DNA from 2 places in the Streptomyces sp. NPDC001980 genome. Region 2 is predicted to be linked to the other one. Evidence: predicted binding sites of a transcription regulator. Region 2 holds the regulator's gene; the other holds the start of a gene.
What was found. The regulator HspR, encoded in region 2, represses chaperone genes until heat shock. The targets are predictions, from matches to a motif close to TTGAGNNNNNNNNNCTCAA.
Positions count from the first base shown of each region.

Region 1: lon (endopeptidase La) is a predicted target of HspR. The motif match lies at 2,550-2,568, and genes of this name have one in related genera.

Region 1 is NZ_JBEOYD010000083.1:4,499-8,917, forward strand. Features, by position in the region: gene ABT137_RS50020 (sulfatase family protein) at 1-1,332, opposite strand, end outside; gene ABT137_RS50025 (GNAT family N-acetyltransferase) at 1,604-2,356, opposite strand; gene lon (endopeptidase La) at 2,591-4,419, shown strand, end outside.
Region 2 is NZ_JBEOYD010000019.1:29,707-34,125, reverse strand. Features, by position in the region: gene ABT137_RS27265 (PA14 domain-containing protein) at 1-1,411, shown strand, start outside; gene ABT137_RS27260 (heat shock protein transcriptional repressor HspR) at 1,500-1,946, opposite strand; gene dnaJ (molecular chaperone DnaJ) at 1,952-3,133, opposite strand; gene grpE (nucleotide exchange factor GrpE) at 3,170-3,826, opposite strand; gene dnaK (molecular chaperone DnaK) at 3,823-4,419, opposite strand, start outside.

The DNA.
Region 1 (4,419 bases), on a different contig from region 2:
CGTGGGCCGGCCCTGCCCGTCGAGGCGCGTGCGGTAGTACTCCGTGTACTGCGTGGACCTGCCGACGTGGGTGGCCCAGGTGTGGATCGGCTCCTGGTCCTGCCGGTTCCACCACCACTCGGCGAGGAGGCGGTCGCGGTCGTTGCGGGCATCGAGGAGCGAGTGGCCGTCGTGCGGGGTGTCCGGGGTGATGCCGGCCGCGTCCAGGAGGGTCGGGGCGATGTCGACATGGCCGGTGAGCCGGTCGTCGACGGTGCCCTTGCCCAGGCCGTGTGCGGGCCAGGACAGCCAGAACGGCACCTCCAGGCTCGGCCGGTACGGCACCGACTTGCGCAGCCAGCCGTGGTCCGCCCAGCACAGCCCGTGGTCGCTGGTGAACAGCACGAGGGTGTTCTCCAGCTGGCCCAGCGCGCGGAGCTTGTCCCGGAAGTCCCGCATCGCGTCGTCCACCGACAGCAGGGTGCGCAACTGGCGCCCGCGCAGCGCCTTTCCCTGGTCGTACGTGTGCTTCGCCGTGCGCAGGAACGGCGGCTTGTCGCTCTTGTCGCCCTCGTGGACGGAGGGCCGGCCGGGCCATTCCGGCACGCGCGCGTGCGCGTACCTCCGCTCCGGGATGTTGAGTTCGTGCGCGCTGCGGGTGGCGACGTACGCGAACCAGGGCCGGGTGTCGGTCCGGGACCTGTCGATGAAGGCGAGGGCGCGGTCCCTGATGACGTGGGTGTTGTAGCCGGGGATGTTCCGGACCGTGCCGCTGTCGTTGTAGTGGCCGTTGTAGTAGGCCACGGGCTCCTGCAGCAGCCACTCGTCGAAGTGCGGCGGGTTGTCGCCGGTGTGCCAGTAGTTGAGGTACTTGCCGAACAGGCCGGTGCGGTAGCCGGCCTCGTGCAACTGGCGCTGCACGGTGGTGTGCTGGTCGAGGTGGTACGGGTGGACGGTGTCCAGGACGCCGTGGTGGTGTGCGTACCGCCCCGACATGATCGAGGCCCGGGAGGGCGCGCAGAGCGGGGTGTTGGCATGCGCCCGCGCGAAGGTGACGCCCTGCCCGCCCAGCCAGTCGGCGGTACGCCGGACCGCCCAGTCCGTCTCCTTGGGCTGGTCGTCGGTGAGGACGAGGAGGATGTTCGGGCGCGGGTCGGTGCGGGGGAGGGGGGAGGCCGGGGGACGGCTTGCGGCGGGGGCCGCGGAGGCGGTGCGGGCGGGGGTGCCGGCGCCGTCGTCGCCGACGGCGCGCAGGGTCAACGGGACGGCGGCGGCGCCCGCCGCGACGACGGCGGCGCCGGTGAGCACGGCACGCCGGGCCGGCCGCTTGGGCGTCGGCTGTTTCTCACCCATGTGTCCCCCGAGCCCCGTGGTGTGCCGCCGTTCGCTGTGCATCCGCTGGCAGTTTCGGCTCAGTTCCTGTGAGTTGTGTTGCGGTGGTGTGGCGGTGCCGGATTCTCCTTCCGCCACAACGGTGATCAGCCCCGATGGCGTTGTCCGGCGGTGCCGGACCTGGCGGTGCCCATCGCCGTCGGGGGTTCCGGGTGGTTGCCGGGTGCGGGCTTCGTTCGGTTGCTCGCGCGGTTCCCCGCGCCCCTGTGGGGCGCTGATGCGGCGGCATCTGTCAGGTGGCCGGGGTCCAGACGTACGGGGTCGTTGTCGTGAGCGTCCTGAAGCCCAGCCGTTCGAGGATCGGGGCGCTGTCGTCCGAGGCCTCCACGAGGAGGTAGGGGGCGTTCCGGGCTGCCGCTCGGGTCGCTCGCAGGGCGACCAGGGCGCGGTAGATGCCCTTGCCGCGCCACTCGGCCAGCGTGGAGCCGCCCAGCAGCATGGCGAAGTCCGTGTCGGGCCGGAAGGCCACCCAGGCCGCCGAGACGACCTCTCCGGCGGCCTCGGCCACGTACACCTCGTTGTCGTCGGGGGCGACCGTGAGCCGGCCCCTCAGGTAGCCGGCGATCCACGCCATGTCCGCGCCCCACACCGCCGTCTCCAGCGCGGCGATCCGGTCCAGGTCCGCGTCGGCGGTGACCCGGCGCAGGGTCACGCCCCGGGGCAGGGCGGGTGCGGCCACGGCCAGTTCCCCGACCAGGGCGACCACGACCGTCTCCGGCGGCTCGGGCACGAAGCCCGCCGCCCGCAGCCGGCCGGGGAGGTCCGCCGGGTCGTCGTGCCCGCGCGTCTTCCACTCCATCGCCTCGCCGCGCGCCGCGAAGAAGTCCCGCTGCCGTGCGATCAGCGCGTCCAGTTCGGCGCCGCGCACACCGCCCCAGTCCCGCGGCCCGGTCACGAAGCCGCGGTGCTGGCCCACCACCCGGAGGGCGGGGCCGTCGTGCTCGTAGGTGATCCCGGGCGCGGGGACGGGCTGGACGGCGCGCATCTGGGCGTCGTAGGCGGCCAGCAGGGCAGCGGTGCTGTCGGTGTCGGTCACCGGCCGACCGTACGGGGAATGAGCCCGCTCCGATCAACTGTTTTCCGTTCGTAGGCCTCGGCCGTACGCCCCGTACGACCAGGTCGGCAGCCGATCGCTCACAGCGAACGCACGCCTGGGAACATTCGGTGGCTCACATGCATTGAGTCGGCATAACTCAAGTTGACTGCCGAAGGGGAGATCATGGCTTCGACGTCCGCATCACTCACCCTCCCTGTGCTGCCGCTCGACGGCGAGGTTGTGCTGCCCGGGATGGTGGTCCCGCTGGACCTGAAGGACCCTGATGTACGCGCCGCCGTCGAGGCCGCGCAGGCCGCCGCCCGTACCGAGCCCGGCAAGCCCAAGGTGCTGCTGGTGCCGCGGGTCGACGGGACCTACCCGAGCACCGGTGTGCTCGGCACTGTGGAGCAGGTCGGCCGCCTGGCCGACGGCGACCCGGGCGCGCTGATCCGCGGCCGCTACCGGGTGCGCATCGGCGCCGGCACCACCGGCCCTGGTGCCGCCCTGTGGGTGGAGGGCACCCGCATCGACGAGAACGTCCCGGACCCGGTGCCCGGTCATGTCACCGAACTGGTCAAGGAGTACAAGGCCCTCGCCACCACCTGGCTGCGCAAGCGCGGCGCCTGGCAGGTCGTGGACCGGGTGCAGGCCATCGACGACGTCTCCCAGCTCGCCGACAACTCCGGTTACTCGCCCTTCCTGACCACCGAGCAGAAGATCGAACTCCTGGAGACCGTCGACGCGGTCGCCCGCCTGAAGCTGGCCACCCAGCAGCTGCGCGACCACCTCGCCGAGCAGGACGTGGCGGAGACCATCGCCAAGGACGTCCAGGAGGGCGTCGACAAGCAGCAGCGCGAGTTCCTGCTCCGCCGTCAGCTGGAGGCGGTCCGCAAGGAGCTGCGCGAGCTGAACGGCGACGCCGCCAAGGACGGCGAGGAGTCCGACGACTACCGCTCCCGCGTGGAGGCCGCCGACCTGCCGGAGAAGGTTCGCGAGGCCGCCCTCAAGGAGGTCGACAAGCTGGAGCGGTCCAGCGACCAGTCGCCCGAGGGCTCGTGGATCCGCACCTGGCTGGACACGGTGCTGGAACTGCCGTGGAACGAGCGCACCGAGGACGAGTACGACATCCAGGGCGCCAAGGCGGTCCTGGACGCCGAGCACGCCGGCCTGGAGGACGTGAAGGAGCGGATCACCGAGTACCTGGCGGTGCGCAAGCGCCGTAGCGACCGGGGGCTCGGGGTCATCGGCGGACGCCGTGGCGGTGCCGTGCTGGCGCTGGTCGGTCCGCCCGGTGTCGGCAAGACCTCGCTCGGTGAGTCCGTCGCCCATGCCATGGGGCGGAAGTTCGTCCGGGTCGCCCTCGGCGGCGTCCGGGACGAGGCCGAGATCCGTGGTCACCGGCGTACGTACGTGGGTGCGCTGCCCGGCCGGATCGTCCGGGCCATCAAGGAGGCCGGTTCGATGAACCCGGTCGTCCTGCTCGACGAGATCGACAAGGTGGGGTCCGACTTCCGGGGCGACCCGGCGGCCGCCCTGCTCGAAGTCCTGGACCCGGCGCAGAACCACACCTTCCGCGACCACTACCTGGAGGTCGAGCTCGACCTGTCCGACGTCGTCTTCCTCGCCACCGCCAACGTCCTGGAGGCGATCCCGGAGGCCCTGCTCGACCGTATGGAGCTGGTCCGCCTGGACGGTTACACCGAGGACGAGAAGGTCGTCATCGCCCGTGACCACCTGCTCCCGCGCCAGCTGGAGCGGGCGGGCATCGACAAGGACGAGGTCGTCCTGGAGGAGAGCGCGCTGCGCAAGCTGGCCGGCGAGTACACCCGGGAGGCAGGCGTCCGCACCCTGGAGCGGTCGATCGCCCGGCTGCTGCGCAAGGTCGCGGCCCAGCACGAACTGGGCCAGCGGGAGCTGCCGTTCACCATCAGGGACGAGGACCTGCGCGCCCTGATCGGCCGGCCGCACCATGTGCCCGAGTCCGCCCAGGACCCGGCCGAGCGCCGTACGGC
Region 2 (4,419 bases):
GAAGCTCAGCTGGGTCAGGAACACGGAGATGGACCTCGCGGGCTACCGGGTCTACCGCCGCCTGCGGGGCAGCACGACCTGGACCCGGCTGACCACCACCACCGCGACCTCGTCCACCGACACCCCGCCGGCCACCGGCGCCGTCTACTACTACGAGGCCCGCGCCTACGACAAGGCCGGAAACGAGTCCACCGGCACCGCAGACCAGCAGGTCACCAGCATCACCCTGGCGACGCCGGGCGGGCTCGGCACGTCGGTCACGGACACCACGGCCGAGGTGTCCTGGCGGGCGGTGCCGGGCGCGGTGAAGTACCGGGTGGTGCGCACCGATCCGAACGGCACCGAGCAGGCCACCGTCGTCAACTGGAACCACCTCAGCGACGACACGCTCCACCGCAGCTACACCTACACGTACAAGGTCGCCGCGGTGGACGGCTCCGGTCACCTGTCGCCGTACAGCGACACCACCAGCGCCCACCGTCCGCCCGCCGCGCCGCGCGATCTCACGGCGACGGCGGAGGCCGGTGCCGCGCTGCTGAGCTGGACGGTCGAGCCGGGCGACGCCAACGTCCTCGCCTTCCACGTCTACCGCTCGACGACCCTGCCCGTCAGCACCACGGGCGAGCCGGTGTCGTGCTACATCACCTACACCGAACTCGCCGACGGATCACGGCGGTACAGCTGCGACGACGACTCGGCGCAGGAGGGCACCACGTACCACTACGTGGTGACGACGCAGGACCAGGCGAACAGCGTCTCGCTGCCCACGGACCCGGTCACCGTCACCCCGCTCGAATCGGACAAGCCGCCCGCGCAGGTGACCGGTCTGACGGCGACGGCCACGGAGTACGGCATCGAGCTGGACTGGGACGACAACACCGAGCCCGACCTGAAGCGGTACGCGGTCTACCGGGGCACGGTCCTCGGCGAGGAGGGCGAGGAGCAGGTCTGTTCCGCCGGTGAGTGGGCGCATCTGCCGGCCGGCACCTCGCACTTCCGGGACGTGCGGACGCCGGACGGCGACCACGCCTGCTACTGGGTCGACGCGATCGACAACGCGAACAACTCCAGCAGATGGCTGGGGCCCGTGACCGCGGTCGCCGTCGACGAACTGGACCTGACCCCGTCGGTGGCGACCCCGGAGGGCTCCCCGCTCACCCTGACGGCGGACACCCCCGACGCGGGCGGCGTCCACCTCGCCTGGAACGCGGTCGACTCGGCGACGGGCTACCAGGTCTACCGCTGGAACCCGGCCACGCAGACGTACGAGAAGCTGGCGGCCACCACCGACCGCTCGTACGACGACACCACGGCCGCCCGCGGCACCACCCACTACTACTGGGTGACCGCGCTGTACGCCGACGGCACGGAGTCGGCACCGGGCGCGGAGTGGGCGATCCTGGAGCCGTGACCGGCATGCGAAAGGGCCCGGAGGTGCGCCTCCGGGCCCTTTCCCACTGCTGCTCGGTCCTTGCTCGGTCCCTTGCTCAGTCCCTTGCTCAGTCCTTGGCCTTCTTCGGCCGCCACACCACCAACGCGCTGGTCTGCTGGACCTCCTGGTACGGCACCAGGTCGCGGCGGTAGGACGCGTGGACGGCGGCCTCGCGCTGCTGCATCGCGGTCGCCGCGCCGTCGACCGCCGCCTGGAGCTCGGCCACGCGCTGCTGGAGCGCTATGACCTGGTTCTCCAGTTCGATGATGCGCTTGATGCCGGCCAGGTTGATGCCCTCGTCCTGCGACAGCGCCTGCACCTGGCGGAGCAGCTCGATGTCGCGGGCCGAGTAGCGGCGGCCGCGCCCGGCCGTGCGGTCGGGGGAGACCAGGCCGAGGCGGTCGTACTGGCGCAGCGTCTGCGGGTGCAGTCCGGAGAGCTGGGCCGCCACCGAGATGACGTAGACCGGGGTCTCCTCGGTCAGTTCATACGGGTTACGTCGACGGCCGTCCATCTCTGTCATGCTCCCTTCGCGGCCTCGAACAGCTCGGCCCGCGGGTCCTCGCCCGCGGTCGCCTCGCGATACGCCTCCAGTGCGTCACGAGCATTCCCCGACAGGTCCTTCGGGACACTCACCTCGACGGTGACCAGGAGGTCGCCGCGGGTGCCGTCCTTGCGGACCGCGCCCTTGCCACGGGCGCGCATGGTGCGGCCGTTGGGCGTGCCCGGGGGCAGCTTCAGGGTGACCGGCGGTCCGCCCAGGGTCGGGACCCTGACCTCGCCGCCGAGCGCCGCCTCGGTGAAGGTCACCGGGACGGTCACCGTGAGGTTGTCGTCCTTGCGGCCGAACACCGGGTGGGCGTCCACGTGCACCATGACGTACAGGTCGCCCGCGGGGCCGCCGCGTTCGCCCGGTGCGCCCTTGCCGCGCAGGCGGATGCGCTGGCCGTCGGTGACCCCGGCGGGGATGCGGACCTGCATGGTCCGGGACGACTTGGCCCGGCCGCTGCCCTTGCAGTCGAGGCAGGGGTGCTCGGCGATCAGGCCGCGGCCCTTGCAGTCGGGGCAGGGGTCGGTGAGCGAGAAGCCGCCGCCGGATCCCCGCGCCACCTGGCCGGTGCCGACGCAGGTCGGGCACACCCGTGGGGTGCCGTTCTTGTCGCCGGTGCCCGAACAGGCCTTGCAGGGGGCCTGCGAGGACATCCGCAGCGGGACCGTGGCGCCCTCGATGGCCTCCGTGAAACTCAGCGTGACCTCGGACTCGATGTCCTGGCCGCGCCGCGGCTGGGTACGGCCGGCCGTGCCGCCGCCCCGGTTGAACAGGCCCCCCAGGACGTCACTGAAGCCGCCGCCGCCACCACCGAAGCCGCCGCCCCCGCCCTGGGCGTTGCCCCCGAAGAGGTCGCCCAGGTCGAAGTTGAAGTTGCCGCCGCCCGCGCCCGGCCCCGGGCGGAAGCCGCCGTTGCCGAAGAGGGCGCGTGCCTCGTCGTACTCCTTGCGCTTCTTGGGGTCGCCGAGTATGTCGTTCGCCTCGGAGATCTCCTTGAAGCGCTCCTCGGCCTTGGCGTTGCCCTTGTTGGCGTCCGGGTGGAACTCGCGGGCGAGCTTCCGGTACGCCTTCTTGATCTCGGCCTCGGTGGCGTCCTTGGGGACGCCGAGGACCTTGTAGTAGTCCTTCTCGATGAAGTCCTTGGTGCTCATCCCCGACGCCCCTCCTTCCACGTGTTACCTACGACTTCAGCCCTCCTCAGGGCCGTTGTCCTTCTCGTCCCCGGCCGCCGGGGCCTCTTCGGTCCCCTCGGCCTTCGCCGCCGTCGCTCCCGGCTGCGGTTCGGCGACCGCCACCCGCGCGGGGCGGATGGTGCGCTCGCCGATGCGATACCCGGGCTGCAGGATGGCCACGCACGTCGTCTCGGTGACGTCCGGCGCGTAGCTGTGCATCAGCGCCTCGTGGATCGTCGGGTCGAAGGGCTCGCCCTCCTTGCCGAACTGCTGCAGGCCCATCTTCGCCGCGACCGTCTCCAGCGACTCGGCCACCGACTTGAAACCGCCGACCAGTTCGCCGTGTTCCCGCGCGCGGCCGATGTCGTCGAGCACGGGCAGGAGTTCGGTCAGGAGGTTCGCGATGGCGATCTCCCGCACCGTGATCCGGTCGCGCTCCACCCGGCGGCGGTAGTTCTGGTACTCGGCCTGGAGACGCTGGAGGTCCGCGGTGCGCTCGCCGAGCGCGGTGCGCACCTGGTCCAGCTGCGCCGTCAGACCGGCCAGCTGTGCGCTTGAGTCCCCGGCCGGGGCCGCCCCCTGTGCGGGAGCGGCCTTCGGCGCGGCGTCGTCGGGGGTGGCGCCGGAGGGGACGTCGGGCTTCTCCTCGAAGCCCGGGGTCTCCTCCGTCACGCGGCACCGTCCTTGCGCTCGTCGTCGACGATCTCGGCGTCCACCACGTCGTCGGCGGCGTCACCGGCGGGGGCACCGCCGGCCGCGGCCTGCGAGGCCTGGGCGTCGGCGTACATGGCCTGGCCCAGCTTCTGCGAGACGGCAGCGACCTTCTCGGTGGCGGTGCGGATCTCGGCGGTGTCCTCGCCCTTGAGGTGCTCCTTGAGCTCCTCGATGGCGGCCTCGACCTCGGTCTTGATCTCGCCCGGGACCTTGTCCTCGTTGTCCTTGAGGAACTTCTCGGTCTGGTAGACGAGCTGCTCGCCCTGGTTGCGGGTCTCGGCGGCCTCGCGGCGGCGGTGGTCCTCCTCCGCGTACTGCTCGGCCTCCTGGCGCATCCGGTCGACCTCGTCCTTCGGCAGCGAGGAGCCGCCGGTGACGGTCATCTTCTGCTCCTTGCCCGTGCCGAGGTCCTTCGCGGTCACGTGCATGATGCCGTTGGCGTCGATGTCGAAGGCGACCTCGATCTGCGGGACACCGCGCGGGGCCGGCGGCAGACCGGTCAGCTCGAACATGCCGAGCTTCTTGTTGTACGCCGCGATCTCGCGCTCGCC